Regions from separate parts of the Streptomyces sp. NPDC005863 genome, predicted to be linked through region 2. Evidence: riboswitches for the same ligand, from Rfam matches in the RefSeq annotation. Region 2 holds a riboswitch; the other holds the start of a gene.
What was found. Region 2 has a riboswitch for thiamine pyrophosphate ahead of thiC (phosphomethylpyrimidine synthase ThiC). Riboswitches for the same ligand answer to the same signal wherever they lie in the genome.

Region 1 (7,036 bases), on a different contig from region 2:
GCAGTTCGACGACGAGACGCTCCCGCAGCGAGCGGTCGAGCTGCCCCAGCGGCTCGTCCAGCATCAGCAGCCTCGGCCGCGGGGCCAGCGCCCGCGCGAGCGCCACCCGCTGCTGCTCGCCGCCCGAGAGCGAGGCCACCGCGCGGCGCTGCGCGTTCGGCAGGCCGACGAGCTCCAACAACTCGGCGACCCGGTCGGCCTGTTCGCCCCGTGACACGCCGTGCATGCGCAGCCCGAACGCGACGTTCCCCGCCACGTCGCGCTGCGGGAAGAGCTGGTGGTCCTGGAACATCAGGCCGACGCCCCGCTTGTGCGCGGGCACCCCGCGCTGGTCGCGCCCGGCGAGCAGCACCTGCCCCGCGTCGAGCCCCTGCAACCCGGCGACCGCCCGCAGCAGCGTCGACTTCCCGCTGCCGCTCGGCCCGAGCACGCAGACGATCTCGTGCTCGGCGACGTCGAGGTCCACGGCGTCGAGCGCGGCCCGCGCCCCGAAACGTACCGTCGCCTCCCGCAGGCTCAGCAAGGCGTCCGCCATCAGAACTCCCCCGTGGTGCGCTCGGTCCTGACGCGTTCGAGGAGCAGCAGGGACACCGCGCACACCACCATGAGGATCGTCGAAAGGGCCATCGCCTGGCCGTAGTTGAGGTCGCCGGCCCGGCCGAGCAGCCGCGCCACGGCGACCGGCAGCGTCGGGTTGTCGGGACGCGCGATGAAGACGGTCGCCCCGAACTCGCCGAGGGAGACCGCGAAGGCGAACCCGGCGGCGATCAGCAGCGCCCGCCGCACCATCGGCAGGTCGACCTCCCGCCACGCCCGCAGCGGCGACGCCCCGAGCACGGCCGCCGCCTCCCGCAGCCGCCCGTCCACCGCACGCAGCACGGGCAGCATGGTCCGTACGACGAAGGGCACGCCGACCAGCGCCTGCGCGAGCGGCACCAGGATCCAGCTGGCCCGCAGGTCGAGCGGCGGCTTGTCCAGGGTGATCAGGAAGCCGAAGCCGACGGTCACCGCGGAGACCCCGAGCGGCAGCATGAGCAGCGCGTCGAACCCGCGCACGAGCCGCCCGGCGCGCCGGGTGAGCGCGGCGGCGGCGAGACCTCCGATGACGACGGCGATGGCGGTGGCCACGACCGCGTACTGCAGCGAGTTCCCGATCGCCTCGATCGGCGGCACGAGGAAGGCGCCGCCGTCCGCCGAGGTCAGCTCCCGGTAGTAGGTGAATCCGTAGCCGTCGGGGCCGTCGAGGGAGCGCTGGATCAGCACCCCGAGCGGCAGCAGGATCAGCAGGGCGACCGTCGCCAGGACGGCGCCGAGCAGCGTCCACTGTCCGGCGCCGCGCGGACGGCGCGCCACCGCCGAGGCGTCGACGAGCTTCAGCGCGCTCTCGCGCCGCCGCACCGTCCACGCGTGGATGGCGAGGATCAGGCCCACCGCCACGAACTGCACGATGGTCAGGACGGCCGCCGTCGGCAGGTCGAGGAGCTGGGCGGTCTGCCGGTAGATCTCCACTTCGAGCGTCGAGTACGCGGGTCCGCCGAGGATCTGCACGACGCCGAATGAGGTGAAGGTGAAGAGGAAGACCATGAGCGCGGCGGCGGCCACCGCGGGGCCAAGGGCGGGGAGCGTCACCGTCCGCCACGCCGTCCAGCGCGAGGCGCCGAGCATCCGCGCGGCCTCCTCCTGGCGCGGGTCGAGCTGGGACCAGAGCCCGCCGACGGTGCGCACGACGACCGCGTAGTTGAAGAAGACGTGCGCGAGGAGGATCGCCCAGACCGTGGTGTCCAGACGCACCCCCCACAGCTCGTCGAAGAGCCCGCCGCGCCCGATCAGCGCGAGGAACGCGGTCCCGACGACGACCGTGGGCAGCACGAACGGCACGGTGACGACCGCCCGCAGCACCTGCTTGCCGGGGAAGTCGAAGCGCGCGAAGACGTACGCGCCGGGGAGCGCGATCAGCAGCGTGAGCGCGGTCGAGGCGAGCGCCTGCCAGGTGGTGAACCACAGCACGTGCCGGATGTCGGACTGCCCGAGGACGTCCACGATCCGGCCGAACCGCCAGCCGCCGTCGATGTGCAGCCCGCGCGCGACGATCGCCGTGACCGGGTAGGCGAAGAAGAGCGCGAAGAACGCGACGGGCAGGGCCATCAGGCCGAGCCGCGCCGCACTCCCCGGGCCGGCGCCCTCGCGGGGCTTCGCCTTGGCCGCTACTTCAGTACGAGCGAGGTCCACGACTTGATCCACGGCTCGCGATTGTCGGCGATCTTCTTCGGATCCATGGTCTGCGGCTTGTCGACCGTGACGCCGTGCTCGGTGAAGAGCGCGGGCAGCTTCGCGCCCTCGCGCACCGGGTTCACGAACATGTTCAGCGGCATGTCCTCCTGGAACTTCCGGCCCGCGAGGAAGTCCAGGAGCGCCTTGCCGCCCTTGGTGTTGCCCGCGTGGCTGAGCAGGCCCGCGTACTCCACCTGACGGAAGCAGGTGCCGGTGGCGACGCCGGTCGGCGCCTCCTTGGGCTGCGGCTTCCCGTAGAGCACCTCGACGGGCGGCGAGGAGGCATAGGAGACGACGAGCGGCCGGTCGCCCTTGGCCTTCTTGCCGCCGGCCGACCCGGAGAACTCCTCGTTGTAGGCCTGCTCCCAGCCGTCGACGACCTTGACGCCGTTGGCCTTGAGCTTCTTCCAGTAGCCTTCCCAGCCCTGGTCGCCGTACTTCGCGGCGGTGCCGAGCAGGAAGCCGAGGCCGGGCGACGACGTCGAGGTGTTCTCGGTGACGAGCAGGTTCTTGTACGCGGGCTTCGTCAGGTCCTCGAAGGACTTCGGCGGCGCCAGCTTCTTGTCGGCGAAGTACTTCTTGTCGTAGTTCACGCAGATGTCGCCGCTGTCGACGGGCGTGACCCGGTGCTTGTCCCCGTCGACGCGGAACTCCGGCTTGATCTTCTCCGCGCCCTTGGCCTCGTACGGCTGGAAGAGCCCGTTGTCGAGCGCCCGCGACAGCAGGGTGTTGTCGACGCCGAAGAAGACGTCGCCCTGCGGGTTGTCCTTGGAGAGGATCGCCTTGTTCACGGCGGCGCCCGCGTCGCCGTCCTTCAGGACCCTGACCTTGTACCCGGACCGCTTCTCGAAGTCCTTCAGCACGTCCTTGGAGACGTTGAAGGAGTCGTGGCTGACGAGGGTGACGGTCTTGGAGTCGGTCTTCCCCGACCCGCCGTCGGAGCTGCCGCACGCGGAGAGGGCGACGAGCCCGATGCCCACCGCCACCGCGGTGGACGTGACCTTCTTGGTGGTGCTCACTGGATTTCCTCCTGGGTGACCAGGAAGAGACGCGGCCCTGCCCGCGGGCCGGGGGCACGCGGGCAGGACGCTACAGCTTGAGTGATGCCCGAACTTCCTACCCAGAATGACCTGGGCGAGGTTCAGAGGGTCTGCGGCCCACCTGTCCAAGGTGCCGCACTCTCAGCGCTGTGGCGCTCCCCTGTCGGAATATGCAGATGTGTGTACGAGGCGTACGCCCGCACGCCCGTCAGACTACCTCTCGGCCGCGGCGAGCTGGCCGCACGCTCCGTCGATCTCCTGGCCCCGGGTGTCCCGGATGGTGACCGGCACGCCATGGGCGGCGATGGCCTCCACGAACGCCTTCTCGTCCTCGGGCCGCGAGGCGGTCCACTTCGAGCCCGGCGTCGGGTTCAGCGGGATCAGGTTGACGTGCACCGGCTTGCCCTTGAGCATCCGCCCGAGCCGGTCACCACGCCATGCCTGGTCGTTGATGTCCCTGATCAGCGCGTACTCGATGGAGAGGCGACGGCCCGACTTCGCGGCGTACTCCCAGCCCGCGTCGAGCACCTCGCGCACCTGCCAGCGCGTGTTCACCGGGACGAGGGTGTCGCGCAGCTCGTCGTCCGGCGCGTGCAGCGAGATCGCGAGGCGGCACTTGAAGCCCTCGTCGGAGAGCCGGTGGATGGCGGGCACGAGCCCCACCGTCGACACCGTGATCCCGCGCTGCGAGAGGCCGAGGCCGTCCGGCTCCGGGTCGGTGAGCCGGCGGATCGCGCCGGTCACCCGGTTGTAGTTGGCCAGCGGCTCGCCCATGCCCATGAAGACGATGTTGGAGAGCCGCGCGGGCCCGCCCGGGATCTCGCCGTCCCGCAGCGCCCGCATGCCGTCCACGATCTGGTGCACGATCTCGCCGGTCGACAGGTTCCGGTCCAGGCCGGCCTGTCCGGTGGCGCAGAACGGGCAGTTCATGCCGCAGCCCGCCTGGGAGCTGATGCACATGGTGACCCGGTCCGGGTAGCGCATCAGGACGGACTCGACGAGCGTCCCGTCGAAGAGCCGCCAGAGCGTCTTGCGGGTCGTGTCGTCGTCACAGCTGATGTGCCGCACCACGGACATCAGATCGGGCAGCAGCGCCTCCCGCAGCTTCTCGCGCGCCCCGGCCGGGATGTCGGTCCACTCGGCCGGGTCGTGCGCATACCGCGAGAAGTAGTGCTGCGAGAGCTGCTTGGCGCGGAACGGCTTCTCGCCGGTGGCGGCGACGGCTTCCTTCCGCTCGGCGGGCGTGAGGTCGGCGAGGTGCCGCGGCGGCTTCTTGGCTCCGCGGGGCGCGACGAAGGTGAGTTCTCCGGGTACAGGCATGGTCCTTCCAGTGTCGCAGACATACGAGGAGGGGCCCGCCGCCCTGTGGACAACGGACCCCTCACCCACGAACACGCAGGTCAGACGATGTGCACCTCAGCCTGACCCGACAAAGAGAACGAGCAGCAGCCACACCACGGGCGCCGTCGGAAGGAGCGAGTCCAGGCGGTCCATGATGCCGCCGTGGCCCGGCAGCAGCGTGCCCATGTCCTTGATGCCGAGGTCCCGCTTGATCATCGACTCGCCGAGGTCACCGAGCGTCGCGCTCGCCGCGACCGCGAAGCCGATCACCAGGCCCTGCCACCAGGCGCCGTCGTCGATGAGGAACTGCAGACAGAGCGCGCCCGCCGCCATCGCGAAGGTGACCGCGCCGACCAGGCCCTCGCGGGTCTTGCCGGGGCTGATGCGCGGCGCCAGCTTGTGCTTGCCGAAGCGCCAGCCGATCGCGTACGCCCCCGTGTCGCTGACCACGGTCAGGAGCAGGAAGGTGAGCACCCGGTACGGGCCGTCGTCGGCGGTGAGCATCAGCGCCACGAACGTCGCGAGGAACGGGACGTAGAAGGCCGCGAAGACCCCCGCCGTGACGTCCTTCAGATAGCCCTCGGGCGGCTCGGTCATCCGCCAGACGAGGACCGCGAGCGCGGTGAGGGCCATCGCGACCCACGCACCCTCGGCCCCGCGCACGTAACCGGCGACGACCATCGCCGCGCCACCCACCGCGAGCGGCACGAGCGGCGCCTTGATGCCCTTGCGCTCCTCGAGCCGCGAGGTGAGCTCCCAGAGGCCGACGACGACGGCCACCGCTATGACGCCGATGAAGACGGCCTTCACGATGAACAGCGACGCGACGATCACCGCGCCGAGTCCCACACCGACTCCTATGGCCGCCCCGAGGTCGCGGCCCGCGCTCTTCTTCTGCGGGGCGGCCGGGGCCGGCTGCGGCTGTGGTGCGCTGGGCATGGGCTCCTGCGAGGGCTCGTCACGGTACAGGGGGCCGCCCGTCCGAGTGGCCCCCCGGCCGTCGTCCTGGTGTGAGCCGGTCACGGGTACGTCGGGCACGATGGGCATGGGCTGCGTCTCGGACGGAAACAGCGCGTCCTGCGCATCGTACGCGGGACCTGGCGGGGTCGCCCCCTGACCGGGTCCCTGGTCGGGCGGCCCCCAATACCCGGCTCTGGGCGGCGCCCCCCAGGAAGAGTCGTTCACGAATCGGTTCCCTGATTCCTCGGACTCGAGCCTCAGACTTCGAGCAGCTCGGCTTCCTTGTGCTTGAGCAGCTCGTCCACCTGCGTGACGTACTTCGCGGTGGTGTCGTCGAGCTCCTTCTCGCCGCGGCGGCCCTCGTCCTCGCCGATGTCGCCGTCCTTGATCGCCTTGTCGAGGGCCTCCTTGGCCTTGCGACGGATCGAACGGATCGAGATCTTGGAGTCCTCGGCCTTGGTCTTGGCGACCTTGATGAACTCCTTGCGGCGGTCCTGGGTCAGCTCGGGGAACGTCACCCGGATGATGTTGCCGTCGTTGCTCGGGTTGACGCCGAGGTCGGAGTCGCGGATCGCCTGCTCGATGTTGCGCAGCGCGCTCTTGTCGAACGGGGTCACCACGGCCATCCGCGGCTCGGGCACCGAGAACGAGGCCAGCTGGTTGATCGGCGTCAGCGCGCCGTAGTAGTCCGCCACGATCTTGTTGAACATCGCCGGGTGCGCACGGCCGGTGCGGATCGCGGCGAAGTCCTCCTTGGCGACCACGACGGCCTTCTCCATCTTCTCCTCGGCCTCGAGGAGGGTCTCTTCGATCACCACTTGCTCCTGCGTGTCTTGAGTAGGCCCGGCTAGCACGGGGCGGCCGGCTGCGTCGCGTCTCTTTCCTGCACGGTGTCCGACCGGCAGGGCTTTGTCCATCCCTCTCAAGTGACGTCTCGCGCCCGTCGCTTGAGGCAGGCCCAGGTCCCTGGGGTCAGGCCCGGCTTCCCTGGTCGCCCACGAGTGTGCCGATCTTCTCACCCTTGACGGCCCGGGCGATATTGCCCTCGGAGAGCAGCTCGAAGACCAGGATGGGCAGCTTGTTGTCCCGGCACAGCGTGATCGCGGTCATGTCGGCGACCTTCAGGTCCTGGGTGATGACCTCGCCGTAGCCGAGCGCGTCGTACTTCACCGCGTCCGGGTTGGTCCTGGGGTCGGAGTCGTAGACCCCGTCCACGCCGTTCTTGCCCATGAGCAGCGCCTCGGCGCCGATCTCCAGGGCGCGCTGCGCGGCGGTGGTGTCGGTGGAGAAGTACGGCATGCCCATGCCCGCACCGAAGATGACCACACGGCCCTTCTCCAGGTGGCGCACGGCACGCAGCGGGATGTACGGCTCCGCGACCTGGCCCATCGTGATGGCGGTCTGGACGCGGCAGTCGATGCCTT
Region 2 (7,036 bases):
GGTCAGGGACCCGATGTGCGGACGGCGACGCTGCGCGACTTCCGCGTACCGGCGTACGTCCATGAGACGACCGGCCCCGGCCCGGTGAGCCCCGGCGCGCCCGCCGAGGCGCCGGGCGAAGGGCCTGGTGAGGGGCCGGGTGACGGCTACACCCCGACCCAGCGCGACCTGCCGGTCATCAACCGGGGCGACACCGTCCAGGTGCAGGTCCAGGTCATGCCGGAGCCCCCGCAGCCGCGGCCGGGCGACGAGCACGGACCGCTGTTCGTCGTCGGCGACGTGCACGGATATCTGGACGAGCTCGTCGCGGCCCTCCAGGAGCAGGGCCTCGTCGACGCCGAGGGCAACTGGGCCGCGGGCAACGCGCGCCTGTGGTTCCTCGGCGACTTCACCGACCGCGGGCCCGACGGCATCGGCGTCATCGACCTCGTGATGCGACTGTCCGCCGAGGCCGCCGCCGCCGGCGGCTACTGCAAGGCGCTGATGGGCAACCACGAGCTGCTCCTGCTCGGCGCCAAGCGGTTCGGCGACACCCCCGTCAACTCCGGCGCGGGCACCGCCACCTTCCAGGCGGCCTGGCTGCTCAACGGCGGGCAGAAGTCCGACATGGAGCGCCTGGAGGACCACCACCTGCAGTGGATGGCCCGCCTGGACGCGATGGAGGAGGCCGACGGCCACCTGCTCGTGCACTCCGACACGACCGCCTATCTGGATTACGGCGACTCGATCGAGGCGGTGAACGACACCATCCGGGAGACCCTCACGCGCAATGACGCCGACGAGTGCTGGGACCTCTTCCGCAAGTTCACCAAGCGCTTCGCCTTCCGCGACGAGTCGGGCCCCTCGGCCGCCCGCGAACTCCTGGACGTCTACGGCGGCACACGCATCGTCCACGGCCACAGCCCCATCCCGTACCTCCTGGGCGACGTCGGCTCCGAGGACGAGTCGGACGGCGGCGGCCCCGTCATCGAGGGCCCGCACGTCTACGCCGACGGTCTCGCCATCGCCATGGACGGCGGAGTGACCATGGCCGGAAAGCTACTGGTCCGCCAACTCCCCCTGGGTATCTGAGCGTTACCTGGGCAGGCGCCCCCCTACACGATCACGCTGGCCAGGGGGGCAATTTCCGGAAACCCCCTGTCACCGCACGCGGTCACGGCTCTACCATCGGCTTATCCGTAGCAGGCTCCCCTCCGTTTCTGCCCAACGGCTCGTAGCCATGCGAGCCTCAGCCCTACGGAGCATCGGGGGATGCACATGAACAGCGCTCCACACCTGCTCAATGAGGACCGCCCCGAGTACGAGCGGATCCTCGACGAGGCGCTGCGCAACGCACCTGACCGTCCCGAACTCGCCGCAGTAGGCCAGCGGCTCAACACCGAACAACTGCGCACCATGGCCCTGAACGCGACAGCACTGATCACGGCTGCGGCAGCGGCCGAGTACGCGCACTACGTGCAGGTTCGCGAGGAGTTGCGCGAACCTCGACCGACGTCCACATCGATCCGTGAAGGGAACGGACAGAGCGCCGCGGAGTCGGGCTCCGGCGGCCTCAGCCTCGCCACCACGATGGGCGAGGTGGCGGAACCGGCGGCAGCGGGAGCCGGGGCGATCGCCGTCGTCGCGGTCCTCGCACCCGTCCTCGCCGGGGCGGCCGCCGCGATCTTCCTGCTCGTCGGCTACATCCTGAAGATGCTCACCCCGGAGCCCGCCTTCGCGGACACCCTGCTCACGGTGGGCTGGCTGTTCGGCGCGCTCACCGCCGGGGGCATCCTGGTCGCGGCGGTCGGTCTGCTCCTGACCGCTCTGCGCAACGGCTCCACCTCGCTCCAGGCCGAACTGCACGGCGAGCGGTACGAGGAGGTCTCCCGCGCCAGAGAGGACTGGGGCCGGGCGCTCCTCGAACGCGGCGTCGTGCCGTTCCTCCGCGAGGCGCTGACCGACCCGGGCGCGGCTCCCGCCGCCCGGACGTCGGCGTCGGGTTCCGGGGCCGGGGCGGGCGCCTCCGGCGGTCACGGCCGGATGCCGCAACTCGGTTATCACCGGCCGGGGTTCAGCAGCCCGGAGGGTGGCCCGGCCGCGGGTTCGCGGCCGAGCTACTCGAGCCCCGACTTCTCCAGCCCCGATTTCGGCGGGCCCGACCACAAGCCGGAGTAGCGGGCCCGGGTCCGGGTCCGCTGTCGAAGTGTCGCCGCCGGCGAATGGCGAGCGGTGACGCTCGGGGAGGCGTCGTCCAGGTCGGACGCGCAGGGGAGGCGCGCCGACGGCGACAGGACGACGACGCCAGGTGGGCGGTTTGCCCTGCGCAGGCCGCGGTGGGCGTGGTGGAACGTGGTGGGACGCCACCGGCCGGGTGCCGGTGGCGTTCCGTTGCGGCTGCCGCGTCCGTTGCGGCTGCCTCGTCTCTTGCGGCTGCCTCGTCCCTTGCGGCCGGCCCGCCCGCGCGGTCGGTCAGTCGGCGATCGGCAGGTAGACCCGGTTGCCCGCCGCCACGAACTCCTTGGACTTCTGCTCCATCCCCGCCTCGATGTCCGCCTCACCGAGATCGCCGCCGTGCTGACGCCGGATGTCCTGCGAGATCTTCATGCTGCAGAACTTCGGCCCGCACATCGAGCAGAAGTGCGCCGTCTTGGCGGGCTCGGCCGGCAGCGTCTCGTCGTGGAACTCCCGTGCCGTGACCGGGTCGAGGGCCAGATTGAACTGGTCCTCCCAGCGGAACTCGAAGCGCGCGTCCGAGAGCGCGTCGTCCCAGTCCTGCGCGCCCGGATGCCCCTTGGCGAGGTCCGCCGCGTGCGCCGCGATCTTGTACGTGATGACACCGGTCTTCACGTCGTCCCGGTTGGGCAGGCCCAGGTGCTCCTTGGGGGTGACGTAACAGAGCATCGCCGTGCCCCACCAGCCGATCATCGCGGCGCCGATGCCGGAGGTGATGTGGTCGTAGGCGGGCGCGATGTCCGTGGTCAGCGGGCCGAGCGTGTAGAACGGCGCCTCCTCGCAGATCTCCTGCTGAAGGTCGATGTTCTCCTTGATCTTGTGCATCGGGACGTGCCCGGGGCCCTCGATCATCGTCTGTACGTTGTGACGCTTGGCGATCGTGTTGAGTTCCCCGAGCGTCCTGAGCTCGGCGAACTGCGCCTCGTCGTTGGCGTCCGCGATCGAACCGGGCCGCAGCCCGTCACCCAGCGAGTACGTCACGTCGTACGCCGCGAGGATCTCGCAGAGCTCCTCGAAGTGCTCGTAGAGGAAGCTCTCCTTGTGGTGCGCCAGACACCAGGCCGCCATGATCGAACCGCCGCGCGAGACGATGCCGGTCTTGCGGCGCGCGGTGAGCGGCACGTACGGAAGGCGCACTCCCGCGTGCACCGTCATGTAGTCCACGCCCTGCTCGGCCTGCTCGATGACCGTGTCCTTGTAGATCTCCCAGGTCAGCTCCTCGGCCTTGCCGTCGACCTTCTCCAGGGCCTGGTAGAGCGGCACGGTGCCGATCGGCACGGGGGAGTTGCGCAGGACCCACTCGCGGGTGGTGTGGATGTTGCGGCCGGTGGACAGATCCATGACCGTGTCGGCGCCCCACTTGGTCGCCCACGTCATCTTGTCCACCTCCTCCTCGATGGACGAGGTGACCGCGGAGTTCCCGATGTTGGCGTTCACCTTCACCAGGAACTTCTTGCCGATGATCATCGGCTCGATCTCCGGGTGGTTGACGTTCGCCGGGATCACCGCGCGCCCCGCGGCGACCTCCGCCCGCACGACCTCGGGGTCGAGGTTCTCGCGGATCCCGATGAACTCCATCTCGGGCGTGATCTCGCCGCGGCGCGCGTACGCGAGCTGCGTCACCGCCTGCCCCTCGCGGGCGCGGCGCGGCTGACGGGGGCGGCCGGGGAAGACCGCGTCGAGGTTCTTGAGGCCACCTCGCGGTGAGGTGTGCTTGAGCCCGTCGTCCTCGGGCCGGGGCGGCCGTCCGACGTACTCCTCGGTGTCGCCGCGGGCGATGATCCAGTTCTCCCGCAGCGGCGGCAGACCGCGGCGGACGTCGGTCTCGGCCGACGGGTCGGTGTACGGACCTGAGGTGTCGTACAGGGTGACGGCCTTGCCGTTGGTCAGGTGCACCTGGCGGACCGGCACGCGCAGGTCGGGGCGCGAACCCTCGACATACGCCTTGTGCCAGCCGATGGACTTCCCGGCCTCGTCAGCTGCGGCGGTGCTGTTGTCGCTGCTGGAGGCAGGCGTGCGTGCGTCCGATGTGGTCATGAGACCTACTCCCTACGCCGGCATTACCCGGTAACAGGTTCGGCGGTCGACGCAGCGGATCCCGTACGGCTCGTGCACATTCGTGCCGTTTCGTACGGAGGTCAGCGCCCTCTCAGCCCGGTGCTCCGAGCTCCCGCGATTGCAAAGGTGGCTCCACGCTAGCGTCATGTCGGGCGCGCTGAACAGAGGGCCCCCTCCGTTCTTGCGATGATCGGGCAGTGACCACCACAGAGCCGCCGCTCCCGCCGCCCTCTCACCCCCCATCCGGACACCCCGCCCCCGTCCCACCCTCCGACCGTCACGCCACGCCCCCTGAACACGGTCACGGCGTGCACGGCAACGGAGATCATGGCGGGCATGGAGACGGCGGTCACGGCGGTCACGGCAACGGAGGTCACGGCCACTCGCACAGTCACGGTCCGGCCGCCCCCGTCTCCCAGCATCTGCGCAAGGTCATCGCCGCGATCCTGATCCCCTTCGCCGCCGCGGTCGTCGTGGGCCTGGCGGTGCTGTGGCCGGGAGGCACACCCGGGCACGAGCGCACCGGCGTCGGCTTCGACCGGCAGACCCAGTCGGCGAAGGTCACGAAGATGCAGGAGCTCCCCTGCAAGGACCTCAACCCCTCGCAGACCCCGCCGAACGGCGACACCTCCACCGCCGAAGGCCAGTCCGCGCAGTCCCGGGCGGCGGGCACCTGCAAGCGGGCCACGGTCGAGGTCACCAGCGGCGACGACACGGGCCGCACCTTCACCGAGATCATCCAGCCGGACTCCCCCCGGCAACTGAAACAGGGTCAGAAGGTGGTGGTCGCCTACGAACCCAAGGCCCCCGAAGGCCTCCAGTACTCCGTCACCGACGTGAACCGCAAGCTCCCTATGGCGCTGCTCGCCGGCATCTTCGCCCTCGCCGTCGTCGTGGTGGGCCGGCTGCGCGGCGTGATGGCCCTGGTCGCCCTCGCCATCAGCTTCCTGGTGCTCACCTTCTTCATCCTGCCGGCCATCCTGCAGGGCTCGAACCCGCTGGTGGTGGCGGTGATCGGGGCGAGCGCCATCATGCTGATCGCGCTCTATCTCTGCCACGGCCTCACGGCCCGTACGTCGGTCGCGGTGCTCGGCACGCTCATCTCCCTCCTCCTGATCGGTTTTCTCGGCTCCCTCTTCATCGGCTGGGCCTCGCTGACCGGCAACACGGACGACAACACCGGCCTCATCCATGGCCTGTACCCGTCCATCGACATGAGCGGCCTCCTCCTCGCGGGCGTCATCATCGGCTCGCTCGGCGTCCTCGACGACGTGACGGTCACCCAGACCTCCGCCGTCTGGGAACTGCATCAGGCCAACCCGACGATGGGCTGGCGCGGCCTCTACCGGGCGGGCATCCGCATCGGCCGCGACCACATCGCCTCGGTCGTCAACACCCTCGTCCTCGCCTACGCGGGCGCCGCGCTGCCCCTCCTTCTGCTCTTCTCCATCGCCCAGTCCAGTGTGGGCACGGTGGCCAACAGCGAATTGGTCGCCGAGGAGATCGTGCGTACCCTCATCGGCTCGATCGGCCTGGTCGCCTCGGTGCCGGTGACAACCGCGCTGGCCGCCCTGGTCGTCTCGGCGGACCGCACATCCGGCTCGGGGAGCGGTGCGGCCTCCGGGCTGGGTGTCGGTACCGGGGGTGGTGGTGCCGGGGGTGGTGGTGGTGCTGGGGGTGTAGGTGCCGGGGGTGGGGCTGGTGCGGGTGTTGGGGCTGGTGCGGGTGTCGGGTCGGGCGTGGGTGCCGGTGTTCCGCGACCCTCACGTGGCGGCAAGGGACGTCGCCGTAAGCGCTGACCATTTCGCGCCAATCCCGATGCCATGAAATGCACCAAAATGCCACCTGGACCGCGCAGTTGACCTAGAAGTCAGCCTGCGTTCTGCTCCTCGGCGAGGATCCTGTCGAGCGCCTCGTCGAGATGCGTGTCGAAGCCGGCGAGCGCCCGCTCCTGTCCGAGCGGCACCAGCTTGTCCGTGCGGTCGAGAAAGGCGAGCAGCGGCGGGATACCCACCCGGAACAGCGCCTGGTCCGCGCCGACCTGAAGCCTGATCAGCGCCTCGTCGAGCTTCGTGGAGTCGGTGGGCTCCACCCGTACGTCGCCTTCCCCGCTCGGCCTGCCCACTCCGTCGATCAGCAGCTCCCGCCCGAACGTCCAGGTCACCGGGGCGTCCCCCGGCAGATGGAACGTCAGCCGCACGGCATAGGGGTCGTCGATCTCGTAGTACAGCTCCACCGGGATGCGGAATGACAGCTCCTCGGACACAAGGAAGCTCATCATGACCTCTGCCTGAACCGTCTCGCCCATCCCGACCTACCCCGTCGCATCGCCCGCAAGGAGCCAGGAACCAACTTCCCGACACCCCTGGCATCTTGCTCAAAGTGCGCGACAGATCACAAGGAGTGAGTTTTCAGATGCTGATAGAGAAGGCGAGTGTCCCTAGTAGCTTTCCGATCTCACGCTGCAACCGGTTGGCCGCGGGCAGCAGCCGCTCGGCTTGATAGGAGGGAACCGAAATGGCCATGGTCGCCGCGGTGTCTCCGACCGTGATCGGGATCGCCGCACAGACCGTGCCGAGCGCGTACTCCTGCCGCTCCACCACGGGCCGCATTCGTTCCCGCGCGTCGAGCCGCCGGACGAACGCACGGTCGTCGCGCACCGAATAGGGCGTGATCGACTGCACGGGATACCGGTCGAGATGGTCCTTGCGTGCCGCGTCGTCCAGCTGACCCAGCAGGCACTGACCGATCGCGTGGGCGTGGC

Region 1: linked by a shared signal. The riboswitch ahead of ACFYO9_RS00435 (thiamine ABC transporter substrate-binding protein) and the one ahead of thiC (phosphomethylpyrimidine synthase ThiC) in region 2 are both predicted to bind thiamine pyrophosphate.

What each region holds. Positions count from the first base shown of each region.
Region 1 covers NZ_JBIAII010000001.1:114,799-121,834, forward strand. Annotated here, with positions in the region: gene ACFYO9_RS00425 (ABC transporter ATP-binding protein) at 1-535, opposite strand, end outside; gene ACFYO9_RS00430 (ABC transporter permease) at 535-2,229, opposite strand; gene ACFYO9_RS00435 (thiamine ABC transporter substrate-binding protein) at 2,205-3,290, opposite strand; TPP riboswitch at 3,367-3,483, opposite strand; gene rlmN (23S rRNA (adenine(2503)-C(2))-methyltransferase RlmN) at 3,525-4,631, opposite strand; gene ACFYO9_RS00445 (phosphatidate cytidylyltransferase) at 4,728-5,837, opposite strand; gene frr (ribosome recycling factor) at 5,870-6,427, opposite strand; gene pyrH (UMP kinase) at 6,585-7,036, opposite strand, start outside.
Region 2 covers NZ_JBIAII010000007.1:248,469-255,504, reverse strand. Annotated here, with positions in the region: gene ACFYO9_RS24935 (metallophosphoesterase) at 1-1,071, shown strand, start outside; gene ACFYO9_RS24930 (hypothetical protein) at 1,252-2,157, shown strand; gene thiC (phosphomethylpyrimidine synthase ThiC) at 2,452-4,251, opposite strand; TPP riboswitch at 4,244-4,398, opposite strand; gene ACFYO9_RS24920 (YibE/F family protein) at 4,470-6,071, shown strand; gene ACFYO9_RS24915 (SsgA family sporulation/cell division regulator) at 6,143-6,580, opposite strand; gene ACFYO9_RS24910 (IclR family transcriptional regulator) at 6,684-7,036, opposite strand, start outside.